DNA from 3 places in the Bacillus sp. ISL-46 genome. Region 3 is predicted to be linked to each of the others. Evidence: riboswitches for the same ligand, from Rfam matches in the RefSeq annotation. Region 3 holds a riboswitch; each other region holds the start of a gene.
What was found. A riboswitch is a leader RNA that binds a small molecule or an ion and turns the genes downstream of it on or off. The one in region 3 is predicted to bind lysine.
Positions count from the first base shown of each region.

Region 1: linked by a shared signal. The riboswitch ahead of J7E67_RS10825 (aspartate kinase) and the one ahead of dapA (4-hydroxy-tetrahydrodipicolinate synthase) in region 3 are both predicted to bind lysine.
Region 2: linked by a shared signal. The riboswitch ahead of J7E67_RS21550 (amino acid permease) and the one ahead of dapA (4-hydroxy-tetrahydrodipicolinate synthase) in region 3 are both predicted to bind lysine.

Region 1 is NZ_JAGGQR010000015.1:226,241-232,150, forward strand. Features, by position in the region: gene sdhB (succinate dehydrogenase iron-sulfur subunit) at 1-148, opposite strand, end outside; gene sdhA (succinate dehydrogenase flavoprotein subunit) at 164-1,912, opposite strand; gene J7E67_RS10815 (succinate dehydrogenase cytochrome b558 subunit) at 1,970-2,578, opposite strand; gene J7E67_RS10820 (YslB family protein) at 3,019-3,462, shown strand; gene J7E67_RS10825 (aspartate kinase) at 3,511-4,728, opposite strand; lysine riboswitch at 4,843-5,020, opposite strand; gene uvrC (excinuclease ABC subunit UvrC) at 5,091-5,910, opposite strand, start outside.
Region 2 is NZ_JAGGQR010000045.1:194,435-200,344, reverse strand. Features, by position in the region: gene J7E67_RS21570 (PH domain-containing protein) at 1-373, shown strand, start outside; gene J7E67_RS21565 (nitroreductase family protein) at 417-1,049, opposite strand; gene J7E67_RS21560 (winged helix-turn-helix transcriptional regulator) at 1,184-1,543, shown strand; gene J7E67_RS21555 (YitT family protein) at 1,753-2,565, opposite strand; lysine riboswitch at 2,796-2,986, shown strand; gene J7E67_RS21550 (amino acid permease) at 3,091-4,572, shown strand; gene J7E67_RS21545 (helix-turn-helix domain-containing protein) at 4,666-4,890, opposite strand; gene J7E67_RS21540 (hypothetical protein) at 5,015-5,188, shown strand; gene asnS (asparagine--tRNA ligase) at 5,246-5,910, opposite strand, start outside.
Region 3 is NZ_JAGGQR010000038.1:17,861-23,770, reverse strand. Features, by position in the region: gene J7E67_RS17945 (MFS transporter) at 1-985, shown strand, start outside; gene J7E67_RS17940 (hypothetical protein) at 1,078-1,272, shown strand; lysine riboswitch at 1,371-1,551, shown strand; gene dapA (4-hydroxy-tetrahydrodipicolinate synthase) at 1,681-2,568, shown strand; gene J7E67_RS17930 (ribonuclease J) at 2,786-4,393, shown strand; gene J7E67_RS17925 (response regulator) at 4,446-4,961, opposite strand; gene desA (Delta(5) desaturase DesA) at 5,044-5,910, opposite strand, start outside.

The DNA.
Region 1 (5,910 bases), on a different contig from region 3:
AATTTAATGGGTTCTTACGGATTTCCATTAACGCCGAGATGACATTCATATTCGGACGGTAAGGAACCTCAAATTCCTCCTCGTAAGGAGTAGTATTTTCGTTATCCTGACGTGAAATAATAAATTTAACCATTTTTGTTTCAGACATTCTTCCTACTCCCCCTTAACTTTTTGCGTAATTGCGTTCGCGTGGCTTGATCAATGAAACATCAACATCTTCATAATGGAAAGCCGGTGCTGATGAACTGTCAACAAATTTCGCCATTGTTGTTTTTAAGAATTCCTCATCATTACGTGTAGGGAAGTCAGGCTTATAATGAGCACCACGGCTCTCATTCCGGTTGTATGCACCAATTGTAATAACACGTGCCAATTGCAGCATGTTTTGAAGTTGACGAGTAAAGGCTGCCCCTTGGTTGCTCCATTTGGATGTATCATTAATATTGATGTTTTGGTAACGTTCTAGAAGTTCCTGAATTTTCTCATCTGTCTTTAATAGCCTGTCGTTATGACGAACAACCGTTACATTATCTGTCATCCATTCCCCAAGCTCTTTATGAAGAACATAAGCATTTTCATTTCCATTTAGGGACATAATTGAATTCCACTTATCCTCTTGTTCTTTAACATGTCGGTCAAATACGCTAGAAGAAACTGCATCGGAACTCTTCTCCAAGCCTTTGATATATTTAACTACGTTTGGTCCTACAACCATTCCGCCATAAATGGCTGAAAGCAAGGAATTGGCACCTAAACGGTTCGCACCATGCTGAGAATAATCACATTCACCCGCTGCAAATAGACCAGGGATGCTTGTCATTTGGTCATAATCAACCCAAAGTCCACCCATTGAATAGTGAACAGCAGGGAAGATTTTCATTGGAACTTTACGAGGATCATCACCCATGAATTTTTCATAAATTTCAATAATCCCGCCAAGTTTAATATCTAATTCATGTGGATCCTTATGAGAAAGATCGAGGTATACCATGTTTTCGCCATTGACTCCGAGTTTTTGATTAACACAAACGTCAAAAATTTCGCGAGTGGCGATATCACGTGGTACCAGGTTTCCGTAAGCAGGATATTTCTCCTCTAAGAAATACCATGGTTTTCCATCTTTATATGTCCAGATACGGCCACCTTCACCACGAGCCGATTCACTCATGAGGCGAAGCTTATCGTCACCAGGAATGGCCGTTGGATGGATTTGGATCATTTCACCGTTAGCATAATAAGCACCTTGCTGATACACAATCGATGCTGCTGAACCTGTATTAATAACTGAGTTTGTAGATTTTCCAAAGATAATACCAGGGCCGCCGGTTGCCATGATGACGGCATCTCCTGAGAATGACTTAATTTCCATTGTTTTTAAATTTTGAGCCACAATTCCACGGCACACACCATCGTCATCAACGACAGCGCCCAGGAATTCCCAGCCTTCGTATTTCGTAACCAGACCAGCTACTTCTTCGCGACGAACTTGTTCGTCTAAAGCATAAAGCAACTGTTGACCAGTCGTTGCGCCTGCAAATGCTGTCCGGTGATACTGTGTTCCCCCGAAACGGCGGAAGTCCAATAGTCCTTCTGGTGTACGGTTAAACATAACGCCCATACGGTCCATTAAGTGAATAATACCTGGTGCTGCATCACACATCGCCTTTACTGGCGGCTGGTTAGCCAAGAAGTCTCCGCCATAAACGGTGTCATCAAAGTGAATCCATGTTGAATCGCCTTCACCTTTGGTATTTACTGCTCCATTAATACCACCTTGGGCACAAACCGAGTGAGAGCGTTTAACTGGAACAAGAGAAAATAACTCTACAGGTGTTCCTGTTTCTGCAACCTTTATCGTTGCCATTAAGCCAGCTAAACCGCCGCCGACAATAATTACCTTACCTTTACTCATTCGTGACTCACTCCCTTAATCCAAAATCCAATATTTTTCCGATCAATCATGAATTTGTTATACAAAAGCTAATAAAGTCGTTACTCCAACATAGGATAGAGCTAAGAAAATAACGATTGTCACGTATGTAGAAATAACTTGAGAACGTGGAGATACTGTGATGCCCCAGCTAACTAAGAATGACCACAATCCGTTTGCAAAGTGGAAAATTGCTGAAATAATCCCAATGACATAAAACGCAAACATAAACGGTGAGGAAAGAATATCTTGCATCATTTGAAAGTTAACTTCATTTCCAAACGCCGCTGCTACCCGAGTTTCCCATACATGCCATGTGATAAAAATAAGTGTAATCACACCAGACACACGTTGAAGCATAAACATCCAATTTCTAAAGAATCCATATTGGCTTGCATTGTTTTTGGCTGTAAAAGCAATATACAGCCCGTAGATTGCATGGAATAAAATTGGTAAATAAATAATTACAGTTTCTAACACATAGCGAAAAGGAAGATTTCCCATAAAATTCGCAGCTTTGTTGAAGGATTCTACCCCAACTGTCGCATAGTGGTTCACAATCAGATGCTGGATTACAAAGATCCCGATTGGAATAACCCCTAGCAACGAATGCAATCTCCGATAAACAAACTCTCGATTACCTGCCATAAATTTACCCCCCTATAATGTTTAAAAAAAATGATGTTCAGTTTCTAGCATTGAAATCCCCTTATATGAAACCTAACATCAGTGTGACAATAATGTGACATGTCCATTTTACTCCCATCATGTTAGAGCGTCAAGAAAACGGATACACAATTCTATCATAAATAATAAAATTTTTAAAATATATTGAAATTATAATAGATTGATTATTTTCACCAATAATTTGGATCTATATTAAAATAAATAGATAATTACAATTAATTACCAAGATATAACGGTTGTTATTTTTACCATATCGGGAATTATAATTATCATGGAAAACAAGGCAAGATATTGCAAAATAACAAAAAAACTAATGTAATTTGATTCGTTTTATCTAAAAAAACTGTACTGACACCTAACAAAAAGCGTATATAATAGAATGATAGAAAGAGGGGAAGCTTGTGAACGATAGTACAGTTGTTGTTGAGAATATAGATACCGATGAACCAAAATCCATATCTCTATTCGGGTATGAATTAATCAGAGAAATTCTTTTACCTGAGATTTTAGGAAAAGATACACCTGAAATTTTATATTGGGCCGGAAAACGTCTCGCACGTAAATTTCCACTAACTGATATTGCTCAGATTATGGATTTTTTCACCAAAGCCTCTTGGGGCCAACTTGAAATTAAAAAAGAAAATAAAACTGAGATCCAATTTGAACTAATGAGTCCTGTTATTGTCCCGCGTGTGAAATCAAAAGCTGAGCACTTTTTCCAACTCGAAGCCGGCTTCCTTGCCCAACAAATTGAACTACAAAAAGAAGCCAATGCAGAAACCTTTGAACATCCTGTAAAGAAATCAAATAAAGTCCTTTTCACTGTTAAATGGGAAAAGAACTAAACGTGAGAATAGGGTGTCAGGCACCGCTTGGTGCCTGACACCATTTTTTTATTTGTTTGCCAGTTCGAAGGCTTCGTGTAAGACTTCTACTGCTTTTAACATACTTTTTTCTTCTACTACTGCTGATACTTTGATTTCGGATGTGCTGACCATTTTAATTTGGATGTTGTTTGCAGCGAGTACCTCAAACATTTTTGCTGCTACGCCAGGATTAGAAATCATTCCTGAGCCAACAATTGACACCTTCGCTAATTTATTTTCCGCATCAATCTGCTCATAAGCAAGCACTGCTTTATTGTCTTCTAATACCTTTAATGTTTCTAATAAATCATTAGTATGGATAGAGAAAGACAAATTAGCCGTATCGCCCTCTGTAGTACTTTGAATAATAATGTCAACATTCAGGTGATTTTCCGCTAGTGTTGAAAAGATGGTAGAAAGACTAGTTAATGAATTCGCCAATCCTAATACTGTTACTTTTGTAATTTCGTCTTCAAATGCGACACCGCGGACTACTAAGTTTTGTTCCATTGCTGCTTCCTCCTCAATAACTGTTCCTTCTACTCTCTCCATGCTCGAGCGAACCTCAAGCCGAACCTGATAGTTTTTAGCAAATTCTACTGCTCTTGGATGGAGCACGCCAGCACCTAAATTAGCTAACTCTAGCATTTCATCGTACGATACAGATAATAATTTGCGAGCATTCTTGATATATCTTGGATCCGTGGTGAAAACCCCAGTAACATCGGTATAAATATCGCATTTATCTGCCTTTAAGGCTGCCGCTAATGCCACAGCTGTTGTGTCAGAACCACCACGACCGAGCGTCGTAATTGCGCCTTCTTCCGTGATTCCTTGGAATCCTGCCACAATGACAACCTTACCCGTTGCGAGTTCCGTTTCAATTGCAGACGTTTTAATATTCGAAATGCGGGCATTTCCATGGACAGGTTCTGTGATGATTCCTGCCTGCCAGCCTGTAAAAGAAACGGCGTAAAGCCCTTGCTGATTTAAAGCCATTGACAATAACGCAATGGTTACCTGTTCTCCTGTTGATAACAACATGTCCATTTCCCGCTTATTTGGCTGTGCGGAAATTTCTTTTGCTAATCCGACCAATGTATCCGTTGATTTTCCCATCGCAGAAACAACAACGACTACATTATTGCCACGGTCTGTCTCCTCTTTTACACAGGATGCAACATTTAGTATTCTTTCTACATTCGCAACGGAGGTGCCTCCGAATTTTTGCACAATAATCCCCATATTTGTTTCTCCTTCTTTCAAGTGAATACCTTATTTATCCCCCAAAAAACAAAAAAAGCAATGAGAAGGGCATCTCATTGCTTTAGAACACGAAAAAATATTCTCGCACCTACAATGTAAGATAGCTCTCCAAGACATTCGTCCTGACAATCCGGCATTTATTCAATACAGGACCAGCAAAGAAAGAAATGAGACTTTCTTTACTTCGGCGAACATTCCCTTTCATGATCCGTCTTAGAAGCTCATCCTTCTCAGAACCATTACTCTTGAAGCTCGCACCTCTACCTTCACTTTAATACGTAAAAGTGATAGTAAATTAAATTTTCACTTATTATAGCATGTTCTATTTTTTCTTACAATCACTAGGATTGAAGTTTTTTAATTAATTCTTCGGCTACATTCATAGGAATTCCGATATTTGTAAATTCCTCCATACTAGCCTCTTTCATTTTTTTCACAGAGCCAAATTGTTTTAGCAATAGCTTTTTCCGTTTCTCACCGATTCCAGGAATATCGTCGAGCAAGGATTGAAAGGCACTTTTTCCACGAAGCTGACGATGAAACGTAATGGCAAAGCGATGGACCTCGTCTTGAATTCTTTGCAGTAAATAAAACTCCTGGCTGTTTCGGCCTAATGGAACAATTCCCAAAGGATTGCCGTACAGCAATTGGGAAGTTTTGTGTTTATCATCTTTGACGAGTCCCGAGAGAGGAATATCCAGTCCTAACTCATTTTCCAACACATCTCTTACGGCTTCAACATGGCCTTTACCACCATCGATGATGATTAAATCTGGGAGGGGAAGTTCTTCTTTTAAGGCGCGTGAATACCTTCTTCTTGTCACTTCACGCATGGATTCATAATCATCAGGTCCTTGAACGGTTTTGATCTTATATTTCCGGTATTCCCGATGATTTGCCTTTCCATCAATGAAAACGACCATGGCTGATACTGGGTCTGTTCCTTGGATGTTGGAGTTATCGAATGCTTCGATTCGGTGCGGCGTATAAATTCCCAGTAACTCTCCCAAGTTCTCGACAGCCTTAATGGTGCGGTCTTCATCCTTCTCGATCAAGGAAAACTTTTCATTTAAGGCTATTTTTGCATTTTTGATCGCCAATTGGACAATATCCTTTTTCTGCCCTCGTTGTGGCTGGAGCACCTTTACTTCAAGTAGTTGT
Region 2 (5,910 bases), on a different contig from region 3:
GAATAGAATTTCAGAGGTAAAACTCGAAACGGCCGGAACCGTTGACCTTGATGTAGAAATAAAATTTAAAATCGGCTCAGTTCCTTTCTCCATCGACGTTCATAAGAAACATATTGAAGAAGTTAAGGATTTATATAAAGCCTTAATCAAAATTTCAGAAATCTCACATGAAAATGAAATTTCGCTTCAGTTTGCTAAACAAAGCCTTGATGTCGCTTCCACTACTCTCGGTCGTGTGACAAGTGCAGACAGCAACTTGGTTGTTCAATTCAAAATGCTTAATCAAGCAGCCTTTCAGTGGTTAGAAGATAGCAAAAAACAATATATAGTAAAAGATTTTGGCTATGTGTTTGAAAAGTATATTAATAACTAATAAATTAAGTATGCGCATGAAAAATTATCATGCGCCTACTTTTTTATCTATAATCTATTAATACATCCTCCAATGGTAAACGTGTTGTATTGAAAGCAGGTGCTGCCGCCTTCCCTAGTGAAATCAACACAATTGGGAAAAGTCGATCGGAGACATTGAACATTTTCACGAATTTATCTTTATCAAATCCACCCATTGGAACGGTGTCATACCCTCTGTCTTTTGCAATTAACATCAACTGCATCGATACTAAACCAGCATCAAATGAGGCAATATTTTTCAAGACTTCTTCTGGAGCAAGTGGGTATGTTTTATTTGTACCTTCTATTAATCGATTCATATTAGCTTCGTCCATCAAACCAGCCTCGTATGCACTTCGATAGACTTTTTCCACACTTTTATACATTTCCTTATCGCCTAATACTGCAATAACGGCAGACGCTGTTTCTACTTGCTCTTGATTGTTGGCGATTGATCTTAGTTCCTTTTTCGCCTCTTGATCTTGAATAACAATAAAACGCCATGGTTGAAGATTACTAGAGGATGGTGCTTGTGTCGCTTCTTTTAGCATATCTTTAATTTCTTCTTGAGAAATATTGTATGTTGAATCATATTTTCTGACAGAGTGACGTTCTTTTATCACTTCAGATAAACTTTTTATTAATGTGGTTTGCATGAGAGATTTCCCCCTGTGAATTTTTAGCTTACTAAAAGTAAGTTCTAATTCATCTTACTATTAGTAAGTACCTATCGTCAAGTAATTCAAATATGGTATTATACAGTTAGAAAAGTAAAAAAGAGGGATTTTATATGAGTGAACCTAACCACCAAGATTGTATGACTCATTCTGCAGAGGAAATTAAACATATATGTATTAACTTTCATAAGGCAATCGAATTTATTGGCAAACGTTGGATGGGTTCTGTTATTTATACGCTTATGGAAGGACCGAAGCGGTACCATGAAATAATATCATCTATTCCAGGAATATCTGATCGTCTCTTAACCGAACGCTTACGTGATTTAGAAAATGAGGGATTGATTGTCAAAAACGTCATTACTACCTCTCCAAAAAAAGTGGAATATGAATTGACTCCAACTGGTAAAGAACTAGATGAGGTTATTCATGTGCTAATGAAATGGGTAAAAAAACGAGGGAAATCTCTGTGATTCACTGTCTCTATTTTAAATAAGGTTATGTTAAAGCTTATTGTTGATATTGGCACCCTGTTGACCTTCGTTCCAGGCGCGAAGACTCCTGCGTGCGGTTCCCCGGACCGCCCGCGAACCGCACGCACCTAGAACGGAAATCAACAGGCAGTTTAACAAAGCCTTAACTAAAAAAGGCTTGCATCTATTTGATAGATGCAAACCTTTTTTTATGGACTTGGCCGATGAAACAGCCCCATGACTTCAATTGTTTCGGTAATATTGACAAATGCTGATGGATCAACTTCTGAAATTAAGTTTTTAACTTCATTAAGTTCGTATCTAGAAATTACCGTTATCATTACGTTCCGTTGGTGATTAGAGTAGCCGCCAACCCCATCCATAATCGTCAAGCCTCGATACAAATTTGTCAGTAAATGATCTCTCATTTCTTCGCCCTTTTCTGTAATGATCATTAAAGTTAATTTAGCATGATCTGTATAAATTGCATCTACCACTTTACCTGTAACAAAAATGGAAACCAAGGTATAAAGAGCAGAATCCCAATCAAATAAAAATCCACTGATCAAGATGACGACTGCATTCATACCTGAAAGTAAAACACCAATCGGAAAATCCCTTTTTCTCGCGACAATCATGCCAATAATATCAAATCCCCCGGTCGATCCAGAACAGCGAAAAACTATTCCGACACCTAACCCGGTTAAAGCACCTCCGAAAATAGAAGAGAGAATCCTATCATCGGCAATGGCATGAACGGGAATTAAATAAAGGCCGATTGAAATAATTATTACAGCAAAGATGGAATTCACGATAAATCTTTTCCCTAACATTTTATAACCAATAATCAATAACGGAAAATTCAGCAGGAAATTTGCCACCCCTGTATTAACAGGCGAGATCATCCCTAAAATCATAGAAATTCCGCTCAATCCACTGCTTAATACTTCATGAGGGATTAAAAAAAGGTTAAAAGCAACCACAACAATTAGAGATCCCGAAATCATTCCAACAATCTGCATGGTAAAAATCCTCCTATGAAAAACAGGCAATTAATTCTATTTAAAAATAATACCGATTCTCTCTTTTAAAGTAAATTAAATAATTTATTAAAAAAAACTCAATTATCTGTCTATTCTAATTGATTGAATAAAGACTTCTCATTTCTGGAATAATATATTATTGACAATTATAAAATAATATTTATACTTTAGTAATATATTAACTATATATGATAAATCCTCATCAAAACCGATGAGGTAGAGGTCGCGGTTTTTATCAGTAAAGCGGACGAGATGAGAGAGACATCCCTGACTCCGTTTGAAAGGAAAAGCTGCCGAAGTGTGCTTTCATCTCTGAAAAAGCATGCTGGGGCTGTCTCCAAATAGGAACAGAACTGTCACGCTTAAACCTACCAGCTAAGCGTGTTGAGCTATCTTTCGGAAGGTATGATGCGGGGTATTTACAATGCCATCGATACTTCTTCGATGGCATTTTTTTATTCCAAACTCCTTCTCGAAAAAATTAGAAAAAGAGGAGTCAAGACAATGCAAACAGCAAGAGTATTAAAAGAGAGTGAATATACTAGTGACTTAACAATACAACAGGATCCAACGGAATTAAAACGAAGTTTAAAATCCCGTCACCTCACAATGATTTCCCTTGGCGGGACGATTGGCACTGGACTTTTTCTAGCTAGCGGCGGCGCTATCCATAGTGCGGGACCCGGCGGGGCAATCCTTTCCTACCTTGTTATTGGTATTATGGTTTACTTTTTGATGCAGGGCTTAGCAGAAATGGGTGCCTATATGCCAGTTGCCGGAAGCTTTAGTACGTATGCAACCAAATTTGTCGATCCTTCCCTTGGTTTTGCCCTAGGCTGGAACTATTGGTATAACTGGGCAATTACGATTGCTGCCGAATTAGCTGCTGTAACAATGATTATGAAATTCTGGTTTCCACATACGCCTTCATTCATTTGGAGCGGCATCTTTTTAGTAATCATGTTTCTATTAAACTATCTTTCTGTTAAAGGATTCGGAGAAGCAGAATATTGGTTTTCCTTAATTAAAGTTGTTACAGTTATTATTTTTATCGTTACTGGTACTTTAATGATCTTCGGCATCATGGGTAATGAAGCAATCGGCTTCAAAAACTTCACTGTTGGTGATGCTCCATTCCACGGCGGCTTTATGTCCATGCTGGGAATCTTTATGGCTGCAGGCTTCTCCTTCCAAGGAACAGAGCTTTTAGGTGTTGCTGCTGGTGAAACGGAGGATCCAAAGAAAGCTATTCCTCGTGCAGTGAAACAAGTTTTCTGGCGCATTTTATTATTCTATGTATTGGCTATACTAGTAATCGGACTGCTTATTCCATATACAAACGGGAATTTAGCAAATGGGGATATAACTGTTAGTCCATTTACGCTGGTTTTTCAAAAGGCAGGCATCGCTTTCGCCGCTTCAATCATGAATGCTGTTATTCTTACAGCTGTATTATCGGCAGGAAATTCAGGAATGTATGCATCCACTCGGATGCTTTGGGATTTGGCCCGTCAAGGCAAAGCACCGAAATTCCTTGGTAAATTAAACAAAAAAGGTGTTCCAGTCAATGCCTTAATTGCAACAACCTTAGTGGGAACACTCGCATTTCTTGCTTCCTTCTTTGGGGATGGAACGGTTTATGTATGGTTGTTAAACGCTTCTGGTATGTCCGGCTTTATCGCATGGCTCGGTATTGCAATATGTCATTATCGATTCCGTAAAGCATTTGTCGCCCAAGGTAAGGACCTTAGCTTGTTACCATATAAATCAAAATTCTTCCCTTTTGGTCCGCTCTTCGCGTTTGCCGTTTGTGGGTTTGTTGTCTTAGGACAAAATTATTCAGCATTCACGGGTGACCAAATCGATTGGAACGGTGTTTTTGTTTCATATATCGGACTGCCATTATTCCTTATTGTATGGCTAGGATATAAATTCACAAAGAAAACTAAGGTTATACCTTTAGAAAAGTGTGATTTAAGAAATTAGTTTGTTTAGAAAATAGCACGCGAAAATTTTCGCGTGCTATTTTCTTAATCCAATAAAAAAAACAGACTCAATTGAAGAGCCTGTTTTTAAGTATTACGCTTCCTTTTCCTCAGATGACCAAATGTATAAGTCTTCAATAGAGCAATTTAATTCTCTTGAAATTGTCATCGCAGTATTTAAGTTCATCACTTTTTTGGACAAGTAGTCGTTAAGCTGAGTTTGAGGAATACTTGTATTCCGTTCCAAACTTTCCAGGTCCATGCCGTTTTTTGATAATAAATCTTTGAGGTTACTTTTTTTTGCTTTATAATTTGTCAAAATGACACCTCACTTTTTTAAAAGCATAACACATTAAGTTCGTAATTGAAAGGAAGAAGGGTTTCCCCCTTTCCATCTTGGCTTATGTTATACTTAATTAGGAATAGGTAAAGGAGTGTGAAACATGAAAAGCTCAAACAATCTGTACAAAAACGGACAGTCAGTTAACATTAAAGAAACTGGCGAGGTCGTCACAATTTTAAAATCACAATATGTTAAAAACATGAAAAGATATTCTTATATCGTTAAGGAACATCCAGAAACATTCTTTTTTGAAGAGGAATTAAAGGTTCTTTAATAAATAAAAAGGAGAAGGCCGATTCTGTGAATCAGCCTTCTCCTTTTTAAATTTGTTTTAAAACTCGGCATTTCCAGTTGTTCTCGGGAATGGAATGACATCTCTAATATTAGTCATTCCAGTTAAGTACATAATTAAACGCTCAAAACCAATACCATAACCAGAATGTTTCGTACCGCCATATTTTCTTAATTCAAGGTACCACCAGTAATCTTCTTCATTCATACCAAGATCATTAATTTTCCCAGCCAAAATTTCTTCGCGTTCTTCACGCTGGCTGCCGCCAATCAATTCACCAATTCCTGGGACAAGTAAATCAGTTGCCGCTACTGTTTTGTTGTCTTCATTTAATCTCATATAGAAGGCTTTAATTTCTTTTGGATAGTCTGTTACAAATACTGGGCGTTTGAATACTGTTTCACTTAAATAACGTTCATGCTCGGTTTGCAGATCAAGCCCCCACTCTACTGGATAGGCAAAAGTTTCTCCGGACTCCCTTAATATATCAATGGCTTCGGTATATGTCACACGGCCAAAGTCTGCTGTGTAGGCATTATTTAGACGATCCAATAACCCCTTTTCGATAAAGCTGTTAAAGAAATTCATTTCTTCAGGGGCTTGTTCAAGTACATAGCCAATCACAAATTTCACCATTTCTTCAGCCAAGTCCATGATATCTGGAAGCTCAGCAAAGGCAAGTTCAGGTTCTACCATCCAAAATT
Region 3 (5,910 bases):
GAAAACGTTATTCATTGGTATCATTTTATTTATTTTGACGCTTCTTTTGTATTTTGTGAACTTCGGGATTACCTTCCTGCTTATTACCCGCTTACTCCATGGGATTGCAGGGGGAATGGTCGGGACAGCCACTGGAACGATTGTGGCTCAGATTATCCCGGCTGCTCGAAAAGCGGAAGGGATTGGCTACTTCAGCATGAGTGCAACACTCGCTACCGCTATCGGGCCATTCATCGGACTTTATATGACCCAACATACAGATTTCCAAATGATTTTTATATTCTCCCTTGTTTTAGGGGTAATTAGTTTGATCACTGCATTCTTCGTCGATGTGCCTCCATTAGTTGTATCTGTAAAAACATCTGAAGTAAAAGGATTTAAGCTTTCCAACTATATTGAGCCAAAGGCACTGCCCATCGCTGTCATTACACTGGTAGTCGCTTTTTGTTATTCCAGCGTTCTTTCTTTTATTAACTTCTATGCGATCGAAATCGACTTAGTTAGTACGGCGAGTTTCTTCTTCCTAGTCTATTCTATCGCAGTATTGTTATCACGCCCGATCACAGGCCGCTTAATGGACCTGAAGGGTGCAAACTATATAATGTATCCGGGCTTTGTCCTTTTAGCAGCCGGCTTGTTTCTATTAAGTTCAGCAAGTATTAGCATCACTTTATTGGTAGCAGGTGTTCTAATTGGCCTAGGTTTCGGTAACATGCAGTCAAGCACCCAGGCAGTGGCCGTTAAAGTAACTCCCCCCCATCGGATGGGTTTGGCGACATCGACCTTCTTTATCTTTCTTGATGCAGGACTTGGATTCGGTCCATATATCCTTGGATTCATTATTCCATTAACCGGCTTTAGGAGCCTGTATGTAATCTTAGGTATTGCCGCTCTGGCAACCTCAATTCTTTACTACTTTCTGCACGACAAGAAAGAACGTTCTGGAAGGACGATTATGACTGGACCAACCCCCGACCCTAATTGATTACAGGTAACCGGCCGATCGAAGGCACGCATAAAACCGGTTTATAGCCAATATGATAATCATAACAATCCTAATTAAAGGGGTCGGTAGATATGATAATTTTTAATAAAATTGCATTATCATTTGTTGTCTTTTTTTCCTTCAGTATTATCATAAATACTTATTTGGGAGAAAAGGAACGGGTCCAATCTAATGTTATTTACTTTGTTATGAACGGTTTTGCTTATATTGTATCTGCCTTAGAAGTTGAAAAGGATAAACTGAGTTTAGAAACGGCAGAAATATAGTGTGAATTTCAAATAAAGTTCCAATTGCCCTTGAACCAAAGGGAATATTCTGATATATTTACTATCAATTAAATATTTTCTTACTTCACGTTTTTTGAAGTGAGGATAGAGGCGCAAAGACCATTAGTACACAATATGAGGATAATGAGGTCCAATGATGATTGTAAAAAGGGGAATTTGCCGAAGCTTCAATGAATCTCATTGGTCTTGAAGCTGGTTCTGCTATTGAAAAAATACAGAACTGTCATATAGGAAACTATATGGAGGGCTATCTTACGCACGGGAACTTATTTTTTTTATGTTTCTACTGCAACAGCGAACCCTCGCTGTTGCTTTTTTGCGTTAAATTATGAATGGCCTTACCCACCTCTAAATTTTAAAAAAATTTTAATTAAAGGGTGAGAAATGATGAATTTTGGCCAAGTTTTAACCGCTATGGTTACACCATTTGATCAAAATGGTGAAGTAGATTTTAACGCGACTAGAACACTTGTTGATTATTTAATTGAAAATGGTACCGATGGAATCGTAGTTGCTGGTACAACCGGAGAATCTCCTACATTAACAACGGAAGAAAAAGTCGCTTTATTTAAATTTGTTGTCGACGCTGTCAATGGAAGAGTTCCGGTTATCGCTGGAACTGGCTCAAATAACACGAGAGCTTCCATCAGCTTAACAAAGCTGGCTGAAGAAACAGGAGTCGATGGGATTATGCTTGTTGCTCCTTATTACAACAAACCATCCCAAGAAGGCATGTATCAGCACTTCAAATCGATTGCTGAATCTACACCATTACCGATTATGCTTTATAATATCCCCGGCCGAAGTGTGGTCAACCTGTCGGTAGAGACCATTGTTCGACTTTCACAGATTCAGAATATTGTCGCCTTAAAAGAAGCAAGCGGTAACTTAGATGCTATGGCTGAAATTATTAGCCAAGCACCAAGTGATTTTACCCTTTATAGTGGTGATGATGGCTTAGCATTACCGGTTTTAGCCATTGGTGGAGCTGGAGTGGTTTCCGTTGCTTCCCATGTCATTGGTAATGAAATACAAGAAATGATTAATCATTTTAAAAATGGGAATGTCCAAGATGCAGCTAGTGCCCATCGCCGTCTTCTCCCGATTATGAAAGCATTATTTGCGGCACCAAACCCAGCACCGGTAAAAGCCGCATTGAATATGAATGGAGTGAACGTTGGAGGTCTTCGCCTGCCATTGCTCCCGTTAACCACCGAAGAGCAAAGAACACTACAAGGTGTTCTACCAGCGAGCAATGTTAAAGTATTAATCTAAATACCGATAAAAATAGCTGCCAAACTCCGTAAAAAACCGGGTATTTGGCAGTTTTTTTGTGATCGACAAAAGTTTCACCTCTCTCCTTCCGATAAAGTAAATTCAAAAGGGCATACTATTCTTATTTACTTGGAATAAGGAGGATATTAACTTGCGAACTAATGATAATAAATTATCTATTTTCGCCTTAGGCGGCATAAATGAAATCGGTAAAAATATGTATGTGGTTCAGTACGCAGATGATATTTTTATTATTGACTGCGGTGGTAAGTTTCCAGACGAAAGTTTATTAGGAATTGATTTGATTATCCCCGATATTACTTACTTAGAAGAAAATCAGGAGAAAATCCGCGCTCTAATTGTGACCCATGGGCACGAAGATCATATTGGCGGTATTCCTTATATCTTAAGAAAATTGAATATCCCTATCTACGCTACCCATTTTACACTTGGTCTAATTGAATTAAAGATTGATGAGCATCGTCTCCATGGAAACACCAAACTCATGACGATTGATTCTAATTCAAAACTTGAGTTTGGAGAAACCACTGTATCCTTTTTCAGAGTAAGTCATAGTGTTCCTGATTGTCTCGGTATTGTCTTTCATACACCTGAGGGTAATGTCGTTCATACCGGGGATTTCAAGTTTGACTTAACGCCTGTGAATAATCAACATTCAGATATTCATAAAATGGCCGATATCGGTCAGCAAGGTGTCTTAGTTTTAATATCTGAAAGTACCAATGCTGAGCGTAAGGGGCTAACACCGTCCGAGCAAATGATTGGTGACAATTTGGATGAGGCCTTCATGAAAGCTGACGGGAAAATATTTATCTCTACTTTTGCATCAAATGTGAATCGGGTTCAACAGGTGGTTGCCGCGGCGATAAAGGCCAATCGAAAGATCGCTCTTCTTGGCCGGAGTATGGTCAATGTGGTCTCTGTTGCGATTGAACGTGGTTATTTAACTATTCCCGATGGGATGATCATCGAACCACGTGAAGTCGATCGACTTTCTCCTGAAAAGGTGGTTATCCTTTGTACGGGTAGTCAAGGAGAGCCAATGGCTGCCCTTTCTCGTCTAGCGAGCGGAAACTTTCGTGATGTCTCCGTTTATCCCGGAGACACGGTTATCTTAGCCGCATCTCCAATACCAGGAAATGAAAAGGACGTTTCTCGGATCATTGACAATTTATTTCAACTGGGCGCCAAAGTTATTTATGGATCCGGAAGTACAACGGGTATGCATGTTTCCGGACATGGCTATCAGGAAGACTTAAAACTCATGCTTACCTTAATGAAACCAACCTATTTTATTCCAATCCACGGTGAATATCGAATGCTGCATCACCACCGGTTGTTAGCCGAGTCCGTTGGAGTAGAAAAGGGAAATACCTTCATTATCAAAAATGGTGATGTCGTCGATGTTGAAAACCAGGTGGCCCGTCAGACTCGGTCGATTCCAGCCGGAGATACGTATGTGGACGGGATGGGCGTTGGCGATGTCGGGGACATTGTGTTACGAGACCGTAAACAGCTTTCTGAGGATGGTATGCTCGTAATTGTGATAACCATTAGTAAAGGTGACCGAAGGATTATATCCGGACCAGACACCATTACACGTGGTTTCGTGTACGCAAGAAATTCGGATGAACTTCTAAAAGAGATTAACCGCCTTGCTAAGAAAACCATTAATGACCTGCAAAGCGAGAATATCCGGCAATGGAATGTAATCAAACAAAACATAAAAAAATCAGTCGGACAATATGTATTCACACAAACAAAGAGAAAGCCAATGATCCTTCCTATTATTATTGAAATTTAAAAGGTGTCAGGCACCATGTGAAAATTTCACATGGTGCCTGACACCTCATTTTTTAACCTGTTGGTAATTTTATTCTATCTAAGATGGTTGTCAGGTAAGTTCTGACTGTGCTAATTTTTGTCTTTCTCTCGGCTAGCGGTTGGAACTCTTCGATGTTCTGTTCGTTTTGGTTTGAGTCTTCATCGATTAGTTCGGGGCAGTATATTCGCTGTCCATTGATGATGCTGCGAATCGATCCTGCTAATTCCTCACTCGGGCTATCCTTCAATAAATACCCGCTTACATCCGCTTGTAAGGCCCTCCCATAATACCCACTCCTGGCAAAGGTTGTTAGGATTATAACCTTACAACCAAATGCCTTTAAAGACTCAGCTGCCTCAAGACCGCTCATTTCAGGCATCTCAATATCCATGATACAAACATCCGGCTGCAACCGGTGCACAAGTGCAAGGGCCTCTTCCCCATTGCTCGCCTGCCCGACTACTTCCATATCCTCTTCCAAATTGAGGAGAGAACCAATTGCCCCTAGCAGCATTTCCTGATCCTCAGCAATAACAATTCGAATCATATAAGTTCCCTCCTTATCTGTCAGCTGTTATGTAAGTAACAACTCCCCTTAAATTAAGGGGAGCAAGCCTTTCATGATCTAGTTAGATTTCAGGATTAACTTTTTGTACTGAAAACTTCTTTTTAGCTAAAGCTTTGACTTCTCTAAAGCTCACAAAGTTCTTTTTTTCCTCATCCCACAAACGGAAACGTATTGACCGTAAGCTAGTAGCAAGAGAAATGGTTGGTACGTTTTGTAAAGGCGGCGTATTATTATGTGCTTCTTCCAATTTATAGTTAGGGACCCGTGGGCTTAAATGGTGAACATGGTGGAAACCAATATTCCCAGTGAGCCATTGCAAAACTTTTGGAAGCTTATAGAAAGAGCTACCTTCTACTGCGGCTTTCACATATTCCCACTCTTTGTCCTCTTCAAAATAAGAATCTTCAAAAGTGTGCTGTACGTAAAACAACCAAATACCAGCAGCTCCAGAAATCATAAAAATTGAACCTTGTACTAGTAGAAACGCCTGCCATCCGATTGCCCAACAAAGCAAGGCAATCAAAGCTACTATTAGAACATTCGTTAAATAAGTGTTGTTACGTTCCTTCTGTTTTGCACCTTTGCGGTTAAATCGATTTTTAAGAAGGAACACATAAATCGGGCCTAATCCAAGCATGACCAATGGATTACGGTAAAAACGATAGGCTAGACGAAGTCTGAGTGGTGCAGCTAAATATTCATCTACTGTAAGGGTCCAAATATCACCTGTTCCGCGTTTATCCAAGTTTCCACTTGTCGCATGATGGACAGAATGCTCATGTCCCCATTGATCAAATGGGAAGACCGTTAACACACCCATCGCAGTCCCGACGATTCGATTAGCACGACGGCTTTTAAAGAATGAATGATGGGTACAATCATGAAATATGATAAATATCCTTGTTAAAAATCCTGCGGCTATCACAAT